DNA from 2 places in the Chitinophaga caeni genome. Region 2 is predicted to be linked to the other one. Evidence: riboswitches for the same ligand, from Rfam matches in the RefSeq annotation. Region 2 holds a riboswitch; the other holds the start of a gene.

Region 1 (8,102 bases), 2.6 Mb from region 2:
CCTTGTTTTTCCACGGTAAATTGTACAGCTTGTGCAGCAGCTTGCGTACGTAAATAGTACATACCTGTTTTCAAGCCTTTCTTCCAAGCGTAGAAGTGCATAGAAGTTAATTTACCGGTAGAAGGTGTATCAACAAAGAGGTTCAAAGATTGAGATTGGCAGATATAAGCACCGCGATCAGCAGCCATATCAATCAGGGTACGTTGCTTGATTTCCCAAACAGTTTTGTACAATTCCTTGATATTGGCAGGTATCTCGTTGATTTTTTGGATAGAACCGTTTGCCGCGATGATCTTATTTTTCATATCATTATCCCACAAACCGAGTTCTACCAAGTCTTTCAACAAATGTTTATTCACGACAACGAACTCTCCGCTCAATACTCGGCGGGTATAGATATTAGATGTATACGGTTCAAAACATTCATTGTTACCCAAAATTTGCGAAGTGGAAGCAGTAGGCATCGGCGCTACCAATAAGGAATTGCGCACACCATGTTTCACAACATCATCTTTAAGCGTAGCCCAGTCCCATCTTTCAGTAGGAGTCACACCCCACATGTCAAACTGCATGATTCCTTTAGACAATGGTGAACCGGCGAATGTTTCATATGCGCCTTCTTTGATGGCTAAATCCTTAGAGGCAGTCATGGCAGCGAAATAAATCGTTTCAAAGATTTCTTTGTTGAGTTGTTTCGCTTCCTCGCTTTCAAAAGGCAAACGCATCAGGATAAAAGCATCGGCCAAACCTTGCACCCCCAAACCAACCGGGCGGTGACGCATGTTGGAATTGCGGGCTTCTTCAACAGGATAATAGTTATAATCGATGATCCTGTTCAGGTTAACTGTTGCCTGGTAAGTTACTTCGTAAAGGCGTTCATGATCGAATTGACCTTCATTCACGAAGCGGGGCAATGCGAGTGATGCCAAGTTACAAACCGCCACCTCGTTAGCATCCGTGTACTCGATGATCTCGGTACAAAGGTTAGAACTCTTGATAGTCCCGAGGTTTTGCTGGTTAGATTTCGCGTTTGCAGAATCTTTGTATAACAAGTAAGGATTACCAGTCTCGATCTGCGCTTCCAGGATGGCGAACCATAACTCCTGTGCCTTGACCGTTTTACGGGCGCGACCTTCTTGCTCGTATTGCGTGTATAATTTTTCAAATTCCGGTCCCCATGTTTCGTGTAAACCCGGTGCTTCATGCGGGCAGAACAAGCTCCAATCGCCGTCAGACTCCACACGTTTCATAAATAGGTCAGAGATCCACAGTGCATAGAACAAATCGCGGGCACGTAATTCTTCCTTACCGTGGTTTTTACGCAGGTCCAGGAATTCGAAGACATCGGCATGCCAAGGCTCCAGGTAAATAGCGAAAGCGCCTTTACGCTTGCCACCACCTTGGTCAACATAACGCGCAGTGTCGTTGAAGACACGCAACATCGGGATGATACCGTTGGAAGTACCGTTGGTACCACTGATATAGGAACCCGTAGCACGGATATTGTGAATGCTTAAACCGATACCTCCGGCGCTTTGAGAAATTTTGGCTGTTTGTTTCAGCGTATCGTAAATACCTTCGATGCTGTCGTCTTTCATGCTCAGCAAGAAACAGCTACTCATTTGCGGTTTAGGGGTACCGGCATTAAACAAGGTAGGTGTTGCATGCGTGAACCAACGTTCAGACATCAGGTTGTAAGTTTTGATCACGCTCTCGATATCATCTTTATGAATGCCAACAGCCACGCGCATGATCATATGTTGCGGACGCTCGGCGATCTTACCGTCAACTTTGAGCAAGTAAGAACGTTCCAAAGTTTTGAAACCAAAATAGTCGTACGCGAAATCACGATCATAAATGATATTAGAATCGAGCGTATCCGCATTTTTCTTGATGATTTCATACACCTCATCACTTAATAATGGAGCAGGTTTGCCCACTTTAGGATCGATGTATTCATATAATTTCTTCATCGTTTTGGAAAACGACTTCGTAGTGTTCTTGTGTAAGTTACTTACCGCGATGCGGGAAGCCAACAAAGCATAATCCGGATGCTTGGTGGTGAGTGATGCGGCTGTTTCGGCAGCGAGGTTATCCAACTCGGTGGTCGTGACGCCATCGTACAAACCAAGGATCACCTTCTTTGCTACATCTATCGCATCAACATAATCGGGGTTCAATCCGTAGCACAACTTCTCAATACGTGCCGTAATCTTGTCAAATTTAACAGATTCCTTACGGCCATCTCTTTTAATAACAAACATACGCGGTAAATTTTATGGGTAGTAATAATATTTTTCAATTGGTATTTGATTGCGCGCCTGTCATGCCTGTCTGCCGAGGTTCGCGGCTGTCTGCCGAGGTTCGCGACTGTCTGCCGAGGTTCGCGGCTGTCTGCCGAGGTTCGCGACTGTCTGCCGTGGTTCGCGGCTGTCTGCCGTGGTTCGCGGCTGTCTGCCGAGGTTCGCGAACCTCGGCTGCAAAATCTAAAAATCTTCATCGAGACTAAACGTCTGGGCATCCTTGTTACCGCCCAAAACGCCGGCTTTTTGATAATCACCGACCCTCTTCTCGAAGAAGTTCGTTTTACCTTGCAATGAAATCATCTCCATGAAATCAAACGGGTTGGCAGTGTTAAACATTTTCTTACAACCCAGTTCCGACAACCAACGATCCGCAACGAACTCGATATACTGGCTCATCAACTCGCTATTCATCCCGATCAGGGCAGCAGGTAAAGCATCGATAATAAATTCTTTCTCAATAGCAACGGCATCCCCGATGATTTCATGCACTTGCGTTTCGGATAATTTTCCTTCCAACATGCTGTATAACAAGCAAGCAAATTCACAGTGCATCCCTTCATCGCGGCTGATCAATTCGTTTGAGAAAGTTAAACCCGGCATTAAACCGCGCTTTTTCAACCAGAAGATAGAACAGAAGCTACCGGAGAAGAAAATGCCTTCTACCGCGGCAAAAGCTACGAGGCGCTCTGCAAAATTCCCGTTCTCAATCCAACGCAAAGCCCATTCTGCTTTCTTCTTCACAGCAGGAACAGTTTCTACGGCGTGGAACAAACGGTCTTTCTCTGCCGGATCTTTCACGTAAGTGTCGATCAGCAATGCATATGTTTCGGAGTGAATATTTTCCATCATGATTTGGAAACCGTAAAAACAACGGGCTTCCGGGATTTGAACTTCGCTCATGAAGTTCACGGCCAGGTTTTCATTAACAATACCGTCACTAGCAGCGAAAAAAGCTAATACATGGGAAATAAAATGACGCTCGCCATCCGACATATTCGCCCAATCTTTTAAGTCGCCGCTCAAATCAATCTCTTCAGCAGTCCAAAAACTAGCCTCATGCCTCTTGTACATTTCCCAGATCTTGGGATAATTAATCGGTAATAAAACAAACCTGTCTTTGTTTTCTTTTAGAAGTATCTCATTCTCGTTGTTCATATAGATAATATTTTTGGCAACAATGTGTGAAAAAATTCAAATTACTGCCGTTCCCGTACCAGCAAAGAGTACGTGGTAAAAGATTAGGTGATGTACACCCGGGCCAAATACCTTGGAACGCGAAGGTTTCGACATAAACGTTGCATTGGCAGGTCTCCTGGCTTTCCTTCCCGGTACCGCACCTTCCCCGTTGGTTAAGCGAGTGGTCAGTGGATTTTGGGCAACGGATAATGAACCATTCATTATCGGAATCACAGTAGCGCGTCTGCTCGTGAGTTTCACACGATTCCCTTTTCATCTCTCTTTGCTAAGAACCATTGCAACGAAGTCAAGAACTATTGCAAATGTAATGATCAAGAAATGCCCCGGTCGATAAAGTTGCTAACAGGTGTTAATAAAAGTTTTAAACTTTTTGTGAAGCTAATAGGGGTAAAGGTTACAGTAATTTTAGTGCCTTTTCATCAACTTTTTTGGCATGGTAATAATTAATAATCTGTAATAAACACATTTTATAGGCAACAATATTCCATTCATTTTTTCTTACTAAAATGACACTCTCCTTCAATAAGTTATAGCATTTCCTGGATGGACCCCTACCTTGTAAAAAACTAAATCCGCGGAACCTTATTTTTGAACTTTTCCCGGATTACATCCTGCACGGGCACACCATCAATTTTACTTTCCAGCCAGGAGATAATATCGAGGTAAAGAAAGGATCTTCTTTCATATGGATTTTTGGAAAGTTCTACCAAGCGATCTTTTAAATCGATGAATGCTGCCCTTAATGCTTTCGGATGCGCATAAATGTTCTTACGGAGGAATTTCAATATCTCTTCCATGACCAAACCCAAATCTTTATTCTTGGCAATGAAATGGTAAACGGATTTTATTAAATATTCTACCAGGCTATAATTCTCCAGTTCATAATGCGCGATCAGGTGTAATATCCTCGCGAAGCATTGGATATCTGCACGCAAATTACCGATACGTAAGTGTATGATTTTATTTAGATAAACAATGGCATTATTATTATCCCCGCTACCGAAATACAAACAGGCTATCTTGTAATAAAAAACTAATACACGGTGTTGGTCCACCGTTAATTGGTGCTGGCAAATTTGCTCTTCAACCTCGGGAACCAGCGAAAGTCCTTCGGAGAAAGTCCCCATCATGAAATGCTGGTTGATCTTGGCCGTGTAGATATATACAAAAGCGCTGGTAGCGGTACTTTCATTAAACATATCCTTGTTATTAGCCGTATAATCTTCCAAGGCATGCAAAACGTCTGCAAACCGCTCACCGTTTGCATTGTAAAAGTGCGCCGTCAGCAAATTATGCATCCCCTTGATATAAAGATCCGGATCATTTTTCTTGAGAGACGGATATTCATCGCATAAGTCCACCCACTTCTGCGTATACCGGTAATACATTAAGAAATCCTGCAAAATATAGTAATACCAGCAATAGGCTTGATAGAAATAAATCTTTTCATAGAAACTCAACTCGGACGGCATATTAGAATTGAGGCTGATGTCAAAAAAACTCTTGATCATCAACACATCTTTCTCATTGCGGGCATGGCCCAGCTTCAGGTAAAGACCGTACATACGTAAGGCCAAAGTGGAAAGTCGGCTCACGTTCGTAAGGTGCGCATTGAGCATGATTGATTCCTCGCTCAGTTCATCAGCCCTATTTTCCAAGCTCCGGGTAATGTGCCGGGATTCGATCAGTTTCTCAAATTCTATAATTTCAAACCAAAGCAGCACTTCCTCCTGTTCCTTGGCACTAGCTTTTGCCTTGGAAAGTAATTTTAAACTTTGCGTATATAAACCTTTGTTATACAGCACCCTAGCATAATCGATCTGCTCCCTTAAATCGATCATCGGATCTTTCTGCTTGTACAATAAGCGTAAACTTGTCAATAATTGTTTATATAAATGCGCCTTTACATTTGATAATTGTTGTTTTTTAATCCCGGGCGTTTTTTTCAGCAGTTGCTCCTCATCGTAAGTATTCAAGCGATCCATCGCGTTGAATAATTGTATGAAAAGTACATCTTCCTTGGAATTATTCTTGTTAAACGCCAACTGAAAATTCCTTTTCTCTGCTTTCGTCAAGGTTTTTATCAATATAAATAAGGCATCGTTCTGGCTGTTGGGCATCGTTGAAAGATGTTTATAAAATACTAGTTATCAATTCATTACATCCTCTAAAGGGCGGTTGTATATCGTAAATAGATGAAAAGTCACCATATACCGTAAGGCTGTTGACCGTTAGATTTGAGTAAACGTTATCGAAGTTACCGATTATTACAAAAATAGGAAACGGCATACAAAAGCAAATACTAAAGTAATTTACGAATGGGAAAAACATTATTTGACAAAATTTGGGAGAACCACGTTGTAGCGAGCCAACCAGGGCACCCGGATGTAATTTACATCAACACGCATTTTATCCACGAAGTAACCAGCCCGCAGGCCTTCGATGGTTTGCGTAAAAGGGGCATCCCTGTTTTCAGACCCAATAAGACCCGCGCCACTGCCGACCATAATGTGCCTACGATGGATCAGCACCTGCCGATCAAGGAAGCATTGAGCCGCAAACAGGTTGAAATGTTAACTGAAAACACCGCGGCTTTCGGCGTAGAGCTATACGGACTCGGCCATCCGTATCAAGGTATCGTTCACGTAATCGGGCCGGAGCTGGGCATTACCCTACCGGGCATGACCATCGTTTGCGGTGATAGCCACACTAGCACGCACGGCGCTTTCGGCGCTATCGCATTCGGTATCGGTACTTCCGAGGTAGAACAAGTTTTGGCAACACAATGTATCCTTCAATACAAACCGAAAAGGATGAAAATTGAAATCAACGGCCAGTTAAAACCGGGCGTGGTTTCGAAAGACATCATCTTATATATTATCTCCAAGATCTCTGCCTCTGGCGCTACCGGTTATTTCGTGGAATATGCCGGGGAAGCTATCCGTAGCCTGAGCATGGAAGCCCGCATGACCATCTGCAACATGAGCATCGAAATGGGCGCCCGCGGCGGTATGATTGCCCCTGATGAAGTAACATTCGATTATATCAAGGGTCGCGAATTTGCACCCCAAGGCGCTGATTGGGACAAAGCCCTGGAATATTGGAAAACGTTGTATTCGGATGCAGATGCTCAATTTGAGAGTGTATTAACATTCGAGGCCGATGATATTGAACCGATGATTACCTACGGCACCAACCCGGGAATGGGCATGGGTGTAACACAACACATCCCGGCGCTTACCGAGATCGCGGAACATGAAAAACCGTCCTTCTCGAAATCCCTCTCCTATATGGACTTACAACCGGGCAGCCAATTGCTCGGCAAGAAAGTGGATTATGTATTTATCGGTAGCTGCACCAACAGCCGTATCGAAGACTTACGCCAGGTGGCCGAGTTTGTGAAAGGTAAGCAGAAGGCCGATGATGTAACCGTATGGATCGTTCCGGGTTCCAAGCAAGTGGAAGCGCAAGCTATTGAAGAAGGTATTGATAAAGTATTTGAATCTGCCGGGTTCCAATTGCGCCAACCGGGATGCTCCGCTTGCCTGGGCATGAACGAAGACAAAATTCCCGCTGGAAAATATTGTATCTCTACATCTAACAGGAACTTCGAAGGAAGGCAAGGCCCTAATGCCCGCACTTTCCTGGCTAGCCCTTTAACGGCTGCCGCAGCCGCCATCACCGGTAAAGTAGTAGATGTAAGGGAAATGTTAGCATCATAAAATTAAACTTATGTGGAACGCAACTTTATATAAAGAACAGCACGCCTTCGTATTCGAATATGGTAATGACCTCCTTTCGTGGTTAGATCCCAAGGAAGGGGAGCATATACTGGACGTAGGTTGCGGTACAGGAGAATTAACGGCCAAGATCGCCGAACCTGGAGCGATCGTTACAGGGATCGACCAATCCCCGGAAATGATCGAAAGCGCCCGCAGCCACTATCCTGAACTCCGCTTCGAAGTAGCAGACATCACGGAATTAAGCTTGGGCCAAGAGTACGATGCCATCTTTTCAAACGCTACCCTCCATTGGGTCCTGGAAAAGGAAAAAGCCGCAGCTCAAATGCGCAGGCATCTTAAACCCGGCGGCAGGCTGGTTTTAGAAATGGGGGGATTGAATAATGTAAAGTCGCTATCAGATGCCGTAAGCAAGGAATTGTTGAAAAGCAATTACGCCTTTCCCGCGGTATGGTACTTCCCTTCTGCAGCCCGGTATACGACCGTTTTGGAACACCAAGGATTAACGATCAGGAAAGTAATGTACTTCGACCGGGAAACGGAACTGAAAGACGGCGAAAATGGCATCGTGGAATGGTTGGAAATGTTTGGCGGTCATTTCTTCGTGAATGTACCCCCGGCCGAAAAACAACGCATCATGTACACCGTGCAAGAGAACCTGCGACCCACACATTTCCGTGACGGTAAATGGTTCCTCGATTATAAACGCTTGCGTATCCACGCCGAAAGACCGGCAAGTCATTAATTATTAAACAGAACAAGGAAGTAAAAATATTATGGATAAAACTTTTAAGAACCTGGTGTCAACGGTAGTACCCGTTCCAATTGAAAATATCGACACGGATCAGATTATCCCGGC
Region 2 (8,102 bases):
CTTTCCCAGCAATACATGCAAGTTGAAGCTACCTTCAATGATGAATTGCGTAGAAAATTGGATGATTTCCTGGGTAAATTCAACGCTGATAAGAGATATGGATACATTTTCTCTTACCGTGATGGCGGCTCCAATATCTTGTATAAAGATCCGGCATTCGATATTACGGCTGAAGTGATCGAAGGTTTGAACGCTGAGAACGAACAAAACAAAGACAAAAAATAATTTAGGGTTGCATGCCCATGAAATAATAACTATTTTAAATCCCGGTTCATGAAATTCATCAACCGGGATTTTTTTTACCGCGATTAATATCAACCAACTTTACAACATTTCGCATGTCTGCTATCAACCAAAAACAGCAATTTAAACCCAGCCTAGGACTACTCGATGCCACCATGCTCGTGGCCGGTTCGATGATCGGTTCGGGTATCTTTATAGTTTCTGCGGAAATATCTTACAGCCTGGGTTCAGCGGGTTGGCTGACTGCCATGTGGGTCCTGGCCGGCCTGGTAACCATTATTGCCGCTATGAGTTACGGGGAACTTTCCGGTATGTACCCGAAAGCTGGTGGGCAGTATGTTTACCTCCGGGAAGCATATAATCCTTTTATCGCTTTCCTTTTCGGCTGGACACAATTCGGCGTAATTCAAACCGGGACGATTGCCGCAGTTGCCATGGCATTTGCAAAATATACCGATTACGTGTTCCCGGTACTCGGGGAATCACGAGTCGTGTTGCCTTTAGGTTTTATAGATATCACCATGGGACAGATCGTTGCGATCGCATCGGTCGTGTTATTAACTTATATTAATACGAAAGGGGTGAAGCACGGAAAAATTTTACAAACCGTGTTTACATTAGCCAAATTATTGTCGCTGTTCGGTTTAATTATTTTCGGCTTCCTGCTGGGAGCGAAGGCCGAAATCTGGAATGCTAACTGGGCCAATGCCTGGACTCCGGCACATCTAACAAAAGACAGTGCAGGGAATATCCTCAGTACAGGTTTAAGTGGCATCGCGTTGCTCGGTGCAATCGCGGTATCCATGAAAGGATCTTTATTCTCAAGCGATGCTTGGAATAATGTGACCTTCATCGCGGCAGAAATTAAAAATCCGCAAAAGAATATTGGTCGTTCATTATTCTTGGGAACCTTTATAGTGACATCCGTTTATGTATTAACTAACCTGATGTATTTGTCGGTGTTACCGTTTAATGATATCGCATTTGCACCGAATGAAAGGGTAGGGGTTGCCGCCGCCGAAGCCATATTCGGTGCCGCAGGTTCGATTGCTATTGCCGTGATGATCATGGTATCTACATTCGGATGTAATAACGGTTTGATCTTGTCCGGTGCAAGAATGTATTATACGATGGCTGAAGATGGCGTATTTATCCGTAAAGCTGCTATCCTGAATAAGAATGATGTACCGGCGAACGGTTTGTGGTTGCAATGTTTATGGGCATCTATATTGTGTTTAAGCGGTAGTTATAATAAGTTGCTGGCACTCGTAATTTTCGGGGTACTGTTATTCTATGTATTGACAATTATCGGGATTTTCAGGTTGAGGAAAACACAACCGGATGTTCCCCGTCCTTACAAGGCATTCGGCTACCCGGTGTTACCGGCTATTTATGTTGCAGTAGCATCCGGTTTGGCATTGTTACTGTTGTATACGGAAACTACCTACGCATTATTTGGTTTGGGAATTATCTTGATCGGTATCCCGATTTACTATCTCGCGAGATCCGCTAACAAGAAAACTGTTTAAAATAAAAATTCGGTAAAACGAATCCTGTTTCAATCAAGTAAACGGCAGTGCATTTATGTATTGCCGTTTTTGTTTTATGTGAATAATTGTGATATAAACTGTTAGAGAAACAGCCAATTAAAATGCGTGTATAATTATTATAATAAAATTTTTTATAATAGATTTTTTGTTCTATTTTTAGGTGAAGGAAATTTAAGACTGCGGTCTATATTGCAGTAAAGAGTATTAAATTGCAAATAACCTCAGGACAGTGAGAATTAAAGTCAAGATCTGTATTTATTGAAAGCTAACTTTATACAAAATTTTAACCCGGTCGACTTTAAAACGATGTACCATTTTTTGTTTACCATTTAGAATAGCTTCTATTAGATACTTTACATTTTATAAAAATATTACCAACATTGTTCTGATGGCCGTTAGCCCGGTGCTATGTTAGTAAGGCATGGAGCAAATCAAGAACCGATCTATCAAAATATTGCTAATAAAACGGGTGTTTTATTAGCTGAAGTATTGCATTCTCGAACATTCACATGATTTTATGCACGGCACATTGTCTCTACAATGTGCCTATTTTTATGCCCGGCTTCAGTGGGCCACCCGGCCATGCTAAAAATCTTGGAGGGAATTTAGCAGCGGATTTTTATTTTATCAGATTAGAAATTTACTTTTGTCGCATGTTTACAGAATTGTGTACCAAAGTATTTAATCAAGCTATAACGGATTTTCATTTGCATAATGACGTGCACCGCGGCATAGAAAACCCTTATAATAAAGCTGACATTGAACATCTTTTATATCTAAAAAATTGGATTGATACGGTTCAATGGCACCTGGAAGATATTATCCGTGATCCGAATATCGACCCGGTAGCAGCGTTGAAATTGAAGCGTTGGATCGATAAATCTAACCAGGAGCGTACCGATGTGGTAGAATATATCGATAGTTATTTCCTGGAAAAATTTAAGGATGTGAACGTATTGCCATCGGCTACGATCAACACGGAGAGCCCTGCTTGGGCAATTGATCGTTTGTCTATCCTTGCCTTGAAAATTTACCATATGCGTGAAGAGGCGACACGGCAAGATGCCAGTGAAGAGCATAGGGCCGTTTGCCAATCCAAGCTGGATATCCTGTTAACACAGCAAGTAGACCTATCCACGGCTATAGAGAGTTTATTGCAGGATATCGAGGGGGGCAGGAAGTACATGAAAGTGTACAAGCAAATGAAGATGTATAATGACCCCAGCTTGAACCCGGTACTTTACGCGAACAAGAAATGAGCAAATTACGAACCATATTAGCGACCCGCTTTTCAGCGATGGGTGATGTGGCGATGTGCATTCCCGTGATACGTTCCGTATTGGCAGCAAACCCCGGTTTGCAGATCGTTTTCGTCACTAATAAAAAGTGGGGAGCGCTGTGTGAAGATGTCCCGGGCCTCGTGTTTTTCCCTGCCGATGTAAAAGGGGCGCATAAAGGCGTTCCCGGTTTGTACAAGCTATCCAGGGAAATCAGGAAAAGTTATAAGATCGATGCCTTAGCAGATCTTCACCAGGTATTGCGTTCCCAGGTTTTACGTACGTTTTTTAAGTTGGCGGGGACAAAAGTTGCCGTAATTGATAAAGGCCGTGCAGAAAAGAAAGCGTTGACCCGCCGCGAAAACAAGGAATTGAAACCTTTGCAAAGCACCGTAGATCGTTATGCAAGCGTATTTCGAGAGCTGGGTTTGCAATTTGATCTACTACCAATCGAAAGGCAGCAGAAAACATTGCAACCGGGTACCTTACAATTGACGGGGGAGAAGCGAACCGATACCTGGATAGGAATAGCGCCGTTTGCAGCGCACCGGGAAAAAATGTATCCCCTGGATAATATGAAGGAAGTCATTCAACATTATGCAGCGCAACCAGGTGTTAAAGTATTGCTTTTTGGGGGTGGAGAGGCCGAAATTCGGGCTTTAAACGAATTGGAAGTAAAATATCCGTCAGTAGTCTCATTAGCCGGGAAAATTGGCTTAAATGAAGAATTAGACGTGATATCCAATCTCGATGTTATGTTGAGTATGGATTCGGCCAATATGCACCTGGCATCCTTATTCGCGGTGCCGGTGGTGAGCATTTGGGGTGCAACGCACCCTTACGCGGGATTCATGGGCTATGGCCAGGAAATGATGAATGCCGTGCAGGTTGATCTTTCGTGCCGGCCTTGCTCGGTTTTCGGTAATAAAACTTGTTTCCGTGGAGATTGGGCATGTATGGAGCAGATATTGCCCCCGATGATAACGCATAAAGTGGATAATGTGATAAAAAAATAAATCTTTAAAAGACTTATTTGTATCCTGTTTCGACAAAAAAAATGATTGAAAATCAAAAAAATATTTTGCAGAAATAAAAAAAGTTCTACTTTTGCCATCCCAAACGAAATGCTTGCCCGATAGTATAATGGTAGTACGACAGATTTTGGTTCTGTTTGTCTTGGTTCGAATCCAGGTCGGGCAACAATAACAAGTTTAGTTGCTAGGCTCAGTTAAGTTCTTAAATACAAGCATTTCGATTGCCCGATAGTATAATGGTAGTACGACAGATTTTGGTTCTGTTTGTCTTGGTTCGAATCCAGGTCGGGCAACATAAAAAGTTATAATATGAAAGGATAGGATGTTGGTCTTATCCTTTTTTGTTTTCTTATTAATTAGTAAGTTAAATTCACTCCTAACTTCAAGCCCGGATAACCAAATTCTTGTATCGGAAAATTTGTCGTTTTGCCTGAATTCCCGGATCGATATTGCTGCGGGAATGTATAATTTATCGTATAGTTTTCGAATCATACCAAGGCTTAACTCTCTTTTGCCGGATAGTATTTCCGGTTTTCGGGAACGGTAACCCAATAATTGTGAAAGCCCGGTTTCAGGCATGTTTAGCTCTCCAATCTGAACTTTATACCCAGGCAATAAATATGATTTTTAATCATTGTTATCCGGCTAATATTGCTTTAAATTTACTTGAATTCCTTACCAGGTCAAGGAAATAAGCGAAGGATGATATATTCAGCCCCACCAGGAAACCATGGAACTTCGCACCGTTGATAGGGAACGGTAGCTTGCCGATACACTTGTACAAAAGCTCGATCGCGCGATCAAATTGGCGGCCGTGATGGCCAATTTGTGCCATTTTTGGTACTCGTTTTGGGGCAAGCAAAAAAGTACAAGAAACGAGCAGGTGGACATTGAATCGAACTTTTAAGGGATACGATAATTTTTCATTGAAAATCGATATTCAATTTCCAACATCGGTGATCAATCAAAAGCTATTTTCAAGCAATGTTTAATTTTTTTAATTCGGAAAACAAAGTACACCATGTAACATATTCCCTTCCCCCACCGTTCTAAGATTTGGAGAATACCGCGCTAAAATGTAGGTTTGCGCCTGCAACCGGGTTACATCTGTCGATGTATGAAAAGGGAATCCAGTGGAAACCTGGAGCTATCCCCGTAGCTGTAAACTTGATAAAATTACTTGGCTTTCCCCTGCCACTGTACTTCATTACGGGAAGGCTGCCAAGTACAAGTAAGCCAGAAGACCTGCCCGTTTGTATTGCCATCCTTCTTTCGGGCGAAAAGATGAGCTGGATCGAAGAGTATAAACTTAAAATAGATACAAACACACCCACATGAAGAAAAATTTAATAGGTTGGTTAGCTTTAGCTGCCATTCTTGTTGTTGCTTGTAATAAAAATAATGATGATCCTACGATCCGCCCGTTCGTTACCACGGAATTTAGCATGGATACGATAGATGTCGGCCAGTCGGTTGACCTGAAGCCTACCGTGGAAATGAAAGATGGCGCGAGTTTTCAGTGGAAGGTGGATAACGAGGAAGTTAGTAAAGATACCGCTTATACCTACACTGCTTCCAGCCGCGGTAACCATAGGGTTGTGTTTACGGCTAGCAATGCCGCCGGAAAAGATTCCGGGGTATATCAAATTTTCTCTCCTGGTGAATATGACCTCGGTTTTAGCCTGATTACCGAAGGCTGGTTTGGTCATGGTACCGGCAATGTTTTATTTTATAGTTACCTGCGCGATGAGTTGACTGACAGTGTGTTTATCAAGGAAAACCCCGGTAAAGCCCTTGGCGAAATCGGTAATACCTTGCAATATGGAACGGTTAGTTTCGATAAGATGTACCTCGTGGTAAAAGCAGGTGGACCATTGGTTAAAGTTGATCCTTACACAATGAAAGAGCTCGGTAGAATCGATAATTTACCCGGTGATTTCGGGACTTCTTTCCTCGGTTTGGATACCGAGAGGGGATTACTTGGTACGAACGATGGTGTTTACGTGGTCAATCTCTCTACCATGACAATCGATGGTACCAAGGTGCCTAACATTACGGGGCCTGTAGGAAACATGTTACAATACGGGGACCGTGTTTTCGCATTGACCCGCGATAGCGGTATCGTGGTTTTCCGCTCTACGAATTATAGCACTATTAAAAAATTAGGACAGGCAGATTTCGGTTTCGCTGCCGCTAAAGATGGTTTGATATACGCTGCCAAGGACAATAAATTATGGGGGATGAACCCGAATAACTTGGCCGCGGATACGATTACTTTACCATTTACTACTACCTCGCCTTGGGGTGCATGGAGAAGTGTGCCGATGACAACATCCAGCAAAGACAATTCCGTTTATATCGCACCCCCGGACGGATGGGCCGGCGGCGCCAAGATATATCGCTACCTGAAAGGAAATGCTTCCAGCGTTAGCGAACCTTTCTTCACGTTACCGGGAGGAGAATATTTTTACGGAGCAGCGATTGCTTACAATGCATGGAAAAATGAAATCGTGGCAACGGCAACCAACAGTTCTTACGGAGGGAATGTGAATTACCTGTATTTCATCAACGCAACCTCCGGCGCCGTGAATAAAAAGATTACGTTTAATGGCTATCATTTCCCTGCCATGTTATTGATGTATTAGCCTTGACTATAAATTTTCTAATAGTTTATATTACAATGGAGCTTCGTTATGAAGCTCCATTTTTTTGATACTTATCGAAAGCTTGTTTGGCAAGAATATTGACAACTATAAGTGTGATTATTTGTTATAAATAATAAATGAAACACGCTCGTCCATATGAAGAAGAATTTGGTTTTTATCTTGAATGGGGTTGTCAAAAATGCCTATGCGAAGGAGAAAGTATTGCAATTGATCCCGAACCGTAAATTAACTTCTGCAAATCCTGTTGTACTTTGGCAACATGTAATGCCGACGGAAATTAAGCAGTCTTCAGATGCGAAAATTGTAGAGCCGCATCCTCACCGCGGTTTTGCAACGGTAACATTTATGCTGCAAGGAGAAGGGTATCATTATGATAACGCGGGGCATGAAACCATATTGAAACCGGGCGATGTTCAATATTTATTTGCAGGTAGCGGAATCTTGCATTGTGAAAATCCTTCGGCACGGTTCGCCGGCTTAGGTGGAACTTACGAGTTATTGCAACTCTGGTTGAATGTTCCTGCCAAGTTCAAGATGGATCAACCGGTGTATCAAAGCGCTGTAAAGGTAGCCATCCCTGTTATCGTGGATGAATTGGGTGTGAATCTACGGTTGCCGATCGGGCATTACAAGGGGGCGAAAGGCCCGATAGAAACCAAGCAACCTATTATTGCCATTACCGGGGAGATCCATAATAATCACGATGTTTGTTTAGAAGTACCTGCCGGGAATTGGGCCTTGTTATATGTTGCCAACGGTTCCGTTACTTTAAATGATGATGAGGATAACCCCGTCCATGAGCATCAACTCGCCGTATTGGATAAAGAACGCGAAGAACTCAAAATAACGGCAAACGGGAATGCGCAAATCCTGTTCCTTTCTGCACCGCCATTAGATGAACCCCTGGTTATTAAGGACAATTTCGTCATGAATACGAAAGAAGAAATTGATCAAGCCATGGCAGATGTTGCTGCGGGGAAATTCGGTGAGATATAAAATTCTCTTGCTATTTTTTACAAATGTGTTGAATTATCGTCCCGGTATGTACATTTGCTCCATGCAAGCTTTTTCAGTTTCTATTGATTACAAGGGTGTTTCCCAACAATATTATATTGAACCTAAACAACTGGGTTATGTTATACAATTACATGTTGATATAATGGATCAGCATTTTCATTTCGAAGTAGATGACGAGGGGAATTGGCGTGTTATTGCGGCCGATCCTGCCGGGGCGCAGCAGGTTCCCGCCGGGTTGTTGCAATCTATAGCGGACGCGATAGACCTTCATTTGCAAAAATTCAACTCCTGGTAAGAACTGTTGATATTATTTTT

Evidence for each region. Region 2 has a riboswitch for cobalamin ahead of COR50_RS10425 (DUF5074 domain-containing protein). Riboswitches for the same ligand answer to the same signal wherever they lie in the genome.
Region 1: it holds a riboswitch for cobalamin, as region 2 does, so the genes downstream of both, COR50_RS21175 (ribonucleoside-diphosphate reductase small subunit) here and COR50_RS10425 (DUF5074 domain-containing protein) in region 2, are expected to answer to the same signal.

The regions. Positions count from the first base shown of each region.
Region 1 is NZ_CP023777.1:5,043,823-5,051,924, forward strand. It holds gene COR50_RS21170 (ribonucleoside-diphosphate reductase subunit alpha) at 1-2,264, opposite strand, end outside; gene COR50_RS21175 (ribonucleoside-diphosphate reductase small subunit) at 2,487-3,461, opposite strand; cobalamin riboswitch at 3,592-3,795, opposite strand; gene COR50_RS21180 (hypothetical protein) at 4,070-5,623, opposite strand; gene leuC (3-isopropylmalate dehydratase large subunit) at 5,822-7,225, shown strand; gene COR50_RS21190 (class I SAM-dependent methyltransferase) at 7,236-7,988, shown strand; gene leuD (3-isopropylmalate dehydratase small subunit) at 8,020-8,102, shown strand, end outside.
Region 2 is NZ_CP023777.1:2,439,573-2,447,674, forward strand. It holds gene COR50_RS10390 (OmpH family outer membrane protein) at 1-225, shown strand, start outside; gene COR50_RS10395 (APC family permease) at 339-1,772, shown strand; gene COR50_RS10400 (DUF4254 domain-containing protein) at 2,447-3,052, shown strand; gene COR50_RS10405 (glycosyltransferase family 9 protein) at 3,049-4,086, shown strand; tRNA gene COR50_RS10410 (tRNA-Gln) at 4,200-4,270, shown strand; tRNA gene COR50_RS10415 (tRNA-Gln) at 4,327-4,397, shown strand; gene COR50_RS10420 (hypothetical protein) at 4,742-4,939, opposite strand; cobalamin riboswitch at 5,186-5,371, shown strand; gene COR50_RS10425 (DUF5074 domain-containing protein) at 5,439-6,749, shown strand; gene COR50_RS10430 (pirin family protein) at 6,906-7,766, shown strand; gene COR50_RS10435 (hypothetical protein) at 7,828-8,082, shown strand.